Regions from separate parts of the Arthrobacter sp. B055-34 genome, predicted to be linked through region 1. Evidence: riboswitches for the same ligand, from Rfam matches in the RefSeq annotation. Region 1 holds a riboswitch; the other holds the start of a gene.
What was found. A riboswitch is a leader RNA that binds a small molecule or an ion and turns the genes downstream of it on or off. The one in region 1 is predicted to bind S-adenosylmethionine.
Positions count from the first base shown of each region.

Region 2: another riboswitch for S-adenosylmethionine. It lies ahead of AC5RWO_RS10740 (aminotransferase class V-fold PLP-dependent enzyme); the one in region 1 lies ahead of sfnG (dimethylsulfone monooxygenase SfnG).

Region 1 covers NZ_JBNHFQ010000015.1:44,565-48,255, forward strand. Annotated here, with positions in the region: gene AC5RWO_RS20485 (O-acetylhomoserine aminocarboxypropyltransferase/cysteine synthase family protein) at 1-189, opposite strand, end outside; gene sfnG (dimethylsulfone monooxygenase SfnG) at 189-1,373, opposite strand; SAM riboswitch class I at 1,493-1,587, opposite strand; gene AC5RWO_RS20495 (DUF559 domain-containing protein) at 2,252-2,578, shown strand; gene acs (acetate--CoA ligase) at 2,788-3,691, opposite strand, start outside.
Region 2 covers NZ_JBNHFQ010000004.1:471,528-475,218, forward strand. Annotated here, with positions in the region: gene AC5RWO_RS10740 (aminotransferase class V-fold PLP-dependent enzyme) at 143-1,516, opposite strand; SAM riboswitch class IV at 1,558-1,670, opposite strand; gene hisN (histidinol-phosphatase) at 1,784-2,671, opposite strand; gene rsgA (ribosome small subunit-dependent GTPase A) at 2,740-3,691, opposite strand, start outside.

The DNA.
Region 1 (3,691 bases):
GGGGTTGCCGATCCGCGAGTAGATGTTGCCGTACTTCTGCAGCGCGAAGAGGTTGGCGGCGTCGTCGGTGTCCTTGAAGACGAAGGACGTGGACTGGTAGATCGGTACGGCGCGGGCACCGTGCTCGGCATCGGGAGTTCCACCCGCATGCAGGGCACGGGTGCGGAAGCCGAATGTGCGTTCAGCCATTAAAGAGTGGCTCCTTCGAAGTTGGTTTCGGGCAGCAGGTCCGTGTTCAGCTCGGTACCGTTCTTGCGGGCCAGGTCTGCCTCGAGTTCGCGGACGATCGGCAGGACGTTGCGGCCAAAGGCCTCGACCTCTTCCTGGAAATGCAGGTAGCAGGTCAGCATCAGGTTCACGCCGATCTTCTTGAACTCCACGATACGTTGGGCAATCTGCTCCGGCGTACCTATAAGTCCTGTCTTGAAGCCGTCGTTGTACTGGACCAGGTCCTCGTAGCTCGAATCGGCCCACATGCCCTTGCCGTCCTTGGTGGAAGCACCGGCTTCCTGGACTGCGGCGCGGAAACCTTCGACGGCGGGGCGGTGTGCCTTCTCCACGATTTCGCGCAGGGTGTCCTTGGCCTCGGTTTCGGTGTCGCGGGCGATGACGAAGCCGTTCAGCCCGAACTTCGGGGTGCGGCCGACGGCGGCTGCGGCGGCCGTGACGCCGGAGATGTTGTCCTCGAAGCCCGCCAGGTCCTTGCCGTTGGAGAAGTACCAGTCGGCGGTGCGGCCGGCGGCGGCCTGGGCGGCGGTGGAGTTGCCGCCGAAGAAGATCTCCGGGTGCGCCCGGCCCGGGACGTCCAGCGGCGCCGGGTTCAGGGTGAAGTTGTTGATGTTGTAGTACTTGCCGGCCTGCGAGTACTCCTGCTCGGTCCACAGGCCGCGCAGCACCCGGATGAACTCCTCGGTGCGGACGTAGCGCTCGTCATGCTCGAGCCACTCCAGGCCGAAGTTCACGAACTCGTCCTTGAGCCAGCCGGAGACAACGTTGACGGCAGCGCGGCCGCCGGAGAGGTGGTCCGCCGTGATGATGAACTTGGCCAGCACGCCGGGATGCCACATGCCCGGGTGGACAGCGGAGATGACCTTGAGCTTTTCGGTGGCGCCGAGCAGGGCCAGCGAGAAGCTGGTGGCCTCGTGCTGCTTGTCCGCGCCGTAGCTGGCGGCGTAGCGGGTCTGGGTCAGGGCGTACTCGAAGCCCGAGTTCTCGGCGATCCGGGCCAGCTTCTTGTTGTAGTCGAAGTCCCAGCTGGTGCGCTGTTCAATGGTGGAAACCACCAGGCCGCCGGAAACGTTCGGGACCCAATAGGCGAATTTCAGCGGGGTTTCGAGATCAGCGATCTGGCTGACCGAGGTGTTGGTGCTCATGGCGAATTCCTTCAAAGTCTGCGCCGCGGCGCGATGTGCGGGAATCCCGGGCAATGACGATCCGTCGGGCGCCAGGCCGGACAGCCTTGCGCCATCCGGATCAAAGATTGCTTGCGCTCTCTCCATCGCTTCTGGCGGTAGCACCTCTCCGGTGGAGTCCGGATGGTTGCTGCGGCGTCAATGAGCCAGATCTCTCGGCCGCTCGGGATGGTCCCGACTATTCTCGCAAGTGTTACCGGCGGCGACCAAGAATATTTAGCCGCATTGCGTTCTCCCGGGAGTTTGCCGAGTGCGCGGGATATCAACAATGTTTTCCACAACTGCGACGAGACTCTGGCCGTGGGACTGCATATCTGGACATCCTCTTGACTATGCAGAACGTGGATCCCATCGCAGAGTATGTGGCACGGTACGGGGGTACGCTCAAAGCCGCGGACTTGGCCAAGGCGGGCTTCGGGTCTTACCGCATCAAGGCAGCCATCGCGCATGGGGACATCGTTGCGCTGAGGAGGGGACTCGTTGGAACGCCAAATGCTGACCCGGTTCTCCGGACTGCGCTGATGCCGGGCGGGTTGCTCACTTGTGTCTCAGCTGCCAAAGAGCTCGGCTTATGGACCATTAAGGATCCGGGCCAAGTGCATGTGTGGACACACAACGGCCGGCACACCGGCCCCTTCGTCAAGCACCGCGGGCAGCTGTTGGGCGAGCGAGGCCCGGGCAATTACGTCTCAGTCCTCGACTGCGTCCTTCATGCCATTCGTTGCCGTCCCCGGCTGGAAGCACTGGTGATTGCAGAGTCGGCAGTGCGACGGAAAGCAGTATCCCGGGATCAACTGTTGGAACTCTTGCCAGGTAGGCGGAACGGTGTCCGGAGGGAAGTGGTTAGCAGCATTGGGGACGATGCCGATTCACCGCTTGAAGTCATTGCCCGGGATCTGTTCCGCACGGCAGGACTTCACGTAGAAACTCAGGTGCAGGTTCGAGGCGTTGGACGCGTGGACATGATTGTCGAGCGATGCCTCATCGTCGAACTGGACGGCTTCGACTTTCACTGGGACCGCGTTTCCTTTCGCAAAGACCGGAAGCGAAACAACGCCGCGGTCCTGAGCGGTTATCCGTCTTTGCGCTATCTGTTCGAGGACCTGGTATTCACGCCGGAGAAAGTCGTGGCCGAGGTGCAAGCGGCAGTTCGTCGAGTGGCCTGAGCCGAGTGATGCGCGAACGATGGATGCTCGAGCCCAAGTTCAAGCGTAACGGTCCATGTTTTGGAACCTGCTCAAGCTGTGACTAGGCATGATCCAGATACTTCCTTCAAAACATGGGCTCGAGCGGGGGCCCGGAGCCCGGTAGCCCAGCCTCGGGGCCGGGGCCGGGGCGTGGGGCCGGCTGCGGTGCCCCACCCCTCGGACCGGGGCTACCGCGCCTCGCAGATCTCCTTGATGTCCGCAATGCAGGGCTCATTCTGCAGGCTCGTGGTGTCGCCCAACGTGCTGCCCTCGAACAGCTGGGTCAGCAGACGCCGCATGATCTTGCCGGACCGGGTCTTGGGCACGTCCGGAACGAACACGATCTCGCGCGGCTTGGCGATCGGCCCGATCTGCGTCGCAACATGCGCTCGCAACTCGGCAGCAGCCGCAGCCTGCTCAACCGTCGGCTCGGCGGCCGTGGACGCAGCGATCAGCGACTTGTCTGCCGGCACCACAAACGCGGTTGCGGCGTGGCCGGTCTTCGCGTCAAACGTGGGGCATACGCCGGCCTCCACCACCGCCGGGTGCGAGACCAGGGCGGACTCGATTTCAATGGTGGACAAGCGGTGGCCGGAAATGTTGATCACGTCATCCGTGCGGCCTAGGATCCAGGTGTCGCCGTCGTCGTCGAAACGCGCGCCGTCGCCAGCCAGGAACCAGCCCTGGTCCGCGTACTTCTCCCAGTAGGAGGTGAAGTAGCGCTCCGGGTTGCCCCATACCGTCCGCGCCATCGAGGGCCCGGTCTTGGTGACCACGATGTTGCCCTGGACGTTCGCGCCCACGCGCGTACCGGCGTCGTCGACAATGTCAGTGGCAACGCCGGGCAAGGCGCGGGTGGCGCAGCCGGGCTTGAATGACGCGTCCGTCTGGCGCGGCGAGAGGATGGTCGCGCCGGTTTCGGACTGCCACCACGTATCCACCATGGGAACGCCCGACGCCGGATCCCCGGTCAGCGAATCGCGGCCAACCTGGCTGCGCAGCCAGCGCCATGCCTCGGGGTTCACGGCCTCGCCGACCGTGCCGCACAGGCGGATGGAGCTGAGGTCGTATTCGGCCGGGACGCCGTCCGGG
Region 2 (3,691 bases), on a different contig from region 1:
TGCACCCTCTGCTCTCGGTCAGGGGCCTCTCATTGACCTGTCATTGACGCCGCCAGCCGCCGGTCCCGTTGCACCGGCGGCTTCGCAACGACGGGTCAATTAGATCATGCCCCATCCGGCACGCAGGGATACGTTCCTAGCCCTAGGAGCATGGCGACGCCCCGGCGGTTCCCGGCGTCACGGGTGCCCACTCGGGGAAGGCCCGTGTTTCCACCGCTGGCACCCAGCGTCCGCTCTCGACGACATAGTCGTGGCGCAGTCCGTCACGGACCAGCGCTGCCACTCCGTCCGCGAGCCGGGCCGTGTCTTCCAAGCGGGAACCCAGCCCGAAGCTGGCACGCAGCGAACCGGACGGCAGCCCGAGGCGGTTGAGCAAGGGATGGGCGCAGAACTTCCCGTCCCGCACGCCGAGTCCGTGTTCTGCCGAAAGATACGCGGCCACGAGGCCAGCGTCGTATCCGGCCACCGAAAAATTTACGACGCCGATGGCATCCAGCGGGGCGGTCTCGCCGCTGAAAATCCGGTGCACGGTGACCGAGTCCACCGCCTCCAGCCGCTCGATGAGATACCCACGCAGCACGGACTCATGCTGCTGCCACGCTTCCTCGTCCAGCTGCGCAATGTGCTCCGCGGCCCGGGCCAGGGTGGCCGCACCGAGCACATTGGGAGAGCCGGCTTCGTGCCGGGCCGGCCCAGTTGTCCAGACCACGCCGTCCAGCCGGACCTGTTTCACTGCGCCGCCGCCAGCCAAATGCGGTGTGCCGGAATCGAGCCAGTCGGCCCGGCCGATGATCGCTCCCGCGCCGAACGGGGCATAGAGCTTGTGTCCGGAGAGGACCACATAGTCAATGTTGTCCCGGGCAATGTCGAGCCGCCGGTGCGGGGCGAGCTGTGCCGCATCCACCACTACCCGGGCACCATGCCGGTGGGCAAGCCGCGCGGTTTCGGCGATCGGGAAGATCTCGCCGGTAACATTCGACGCTCCGGTGATGGCAACGAGGGCCACTTGGCCACCTGCCAGTTCGGTCTCGATGGCCTCGAGCGTGCCGGCAACACTCGGCCGGGCCACTACGCTGCGGTGCGGTACCGCCTGCCAGGGCAATAGGTTGGCGTGGTGCTCGATGTCCAGGTACAGCACTTCGCCACCGGCCGGGATGCAGCCGGCGAGCAGGTTCAGGGAATCGGTGGTGTTGCGGGTGAAGATGACCAGGTCATCGGTCCGCCCGCCCACAAAAGAACGCAGGACTTCGCGTGAATGCTCGTAGACGGAGGTGGAGACCTGGGATGCGTACCCGGCACCGCGATGGACGCTCGCGTAGTAGGGGAGCAGTTGCTCGAGATAGGCGGTGACGGAAGCCAGCGCGGGTGCCGACGCGGCGTAGTCCAAATTGGCGTAGCGGACGGTGCCGCCGTCCAGCAGGGGAGCGGCGAGTTCTGCGCCGGTAACTTCCTGGAACGGTTGTTCCGCTGCCAGCAGCTCGGGGGACAGGGTGGAGTCGATAACAGTGGTGCTCATATGACCTCATCTGGTGAGGGATCCGTGCGCATGGCAGAGCGGATCCGCGCTTGCCGAACCAGTCAGGCACGGCCAGGTCGTCACCCGGGGCACCCCGCCGCGTTAGGAGGGTTGCCGGCCAGCAAACCGGGGTTTAGCGCTGGCACTCGTGACCTGCCATCGAGATTATTGTCCGGCCGGAGCAGCCGCATCTTTGTTACGGGAACGAAAAGGCGGCCATCCCCGGAATGGGGACGGCCGCCGTCGTAATTCGTCACAATGGCAGCGTCAGCGCAGGCCGTCCGCCTCCACGGAGGCCTCCGGAGCGGTTTCCGGCAGGGGCGCATCCTCCGGGTGTGCGGCCGGACGCTGGCCGCGCAACTGGGGATTGAGCCGGTAGAGGACCTCCTCGTGCAGCGTGCCGTTCGTGGCCAGCGCGTTGCCGCCGAAGGGTCCGTCCTCGCCCTCGAGCGAACTGAACCGTCCGCCGGCCTCGGTCACGATCGGCACCAGTGCCGCCATGTCGTAGAGGTTGAGTTCCGGTTCGCAGGCAATGTCGACGGCGCCCTCGGCCACCATGCAATAGGACCAGAAGTCTCCGTAGGCACGGGTGCGCCAGACGGATTCGGTGAGGCCGAGGAACTCCGGGAAGTTGCCCCGTTCCTGCCAGCCGGTCAGGCTGGAATAGGAGAGGGACGCGTCCTCGAGCCGGTTGACATCGGATACCCGGAGCCGGGTGGCCGCGGACAGCGAACGTCCCATGTAGGCGCCGGTTCCGGTCGCGGCCCACCAGCGCTTGCCCAAAGCGGGGGCGCTGACCAGGCCGACCACGGGGCGGTCTTCGTCCACCAGCGCGATCAGGGTGGCCCAGACCGGCACCCCGCGGACGAAGTTCTTTGTGCCGTCGATGGGGTCGATGATCCAGCGGCGGGAGCCGTGGCCGCTGCTGCCATACTCCTCCCCAAGCACCGCGTCGCGCGGCCGGGCCCGGGAGAGTTGGCCGCGGATGGCCTCTTCGGCGGCGCGGTCCGCATCCGTGACAGGGGTGAGATCCGGCTTGGTCTCGATTTTCAGGTCCAGCGCCTTGAAGCGGGCCATGGTCTGCGAATCCACGGAATCGGCCATCACATGGGCCAGGCGCAGATCATCGTTATAGCTTTGAACGTCACGGGTCATAGGCTTCAACTTATCCTTATTCGGTGGCCGGATGCGGGATGTGAAGTCCCCGGCCGACGACGGCGGTGCTACTGGAACCCCAGTTCCTTAGCCTGGGCGCGTTCTTCCGTTCCCAGCAAACGGCGCAGCGACGCCAGCCGTGCCGGGCCTGATTCGCCGGCCTGCCCGGAAGCCACCCACGCGTCCACCCCGCAGTTGACCGCGTGGTCGTCGTGCTTGCAGCCCCGCTCGCAATCGGCGGTGCCGGGCTCCAGGTCGGGAAAGGCGGAAATGATCCGGTCCGGGTCCACATGGGCGAGTCCAAAAGAACGGATGCCGGGCGTGTCGATGATCCAGCTGCCGGCCGGGGCATCGGTCAGCTTCAGGGCCAGCGCCGAGGAGGAAGTATGCCGTCCCCGCCCGGTCACGGCGTTGACGCCGCCCGTGGCGCGTTCCGCACCCGTGAGCGCATTGACCATGGTGGATTTGCCGACGCCGGAATGGCCGAGCATGACGCTGACCATCCCGTCCAGATAGCCTTTCAGCTCGGCCACGGCGTCCCGGTCGAGACGGGCCGAAAGCCCGTCGGCGGACCGTGCATCAATTCCAAAGCCCTCAGTGCCGGCGGTCCGGCTGACGATGACGGGCAGATCGAGGTGCCGGTAGTTGGAGAGCAGTTCTTCAGGATCTTTGACGTCCGCTTTGGTGACGCACAGCAGCGGGCTGATCCCGGCGTCGTACGCTGCTACCAAGGCACGGTCGATAAAACCGGTGCGCGGCTCCGGGTTGGCGGCGGCCACCACGATGACCAGTTGGTCCGCATTGGCTACGACTACCCGCTCCACCGGGTCGGTATCGTCGGCGCTGCGCCGCAACAGCGTCCGGCGTTCTTCGATCCGGACCAGCCGAGCCAAAGAGTCCGGCTCGCCCGTAATGTCACCGACGAGCGCTACGAAGTCGCCGGCTACCACCGGGCTGCGGCGAAGCTCCCGGGCACGGGCGGCGACAACCACCCGTTCCTGGGCAGTGTCTTCATCGACG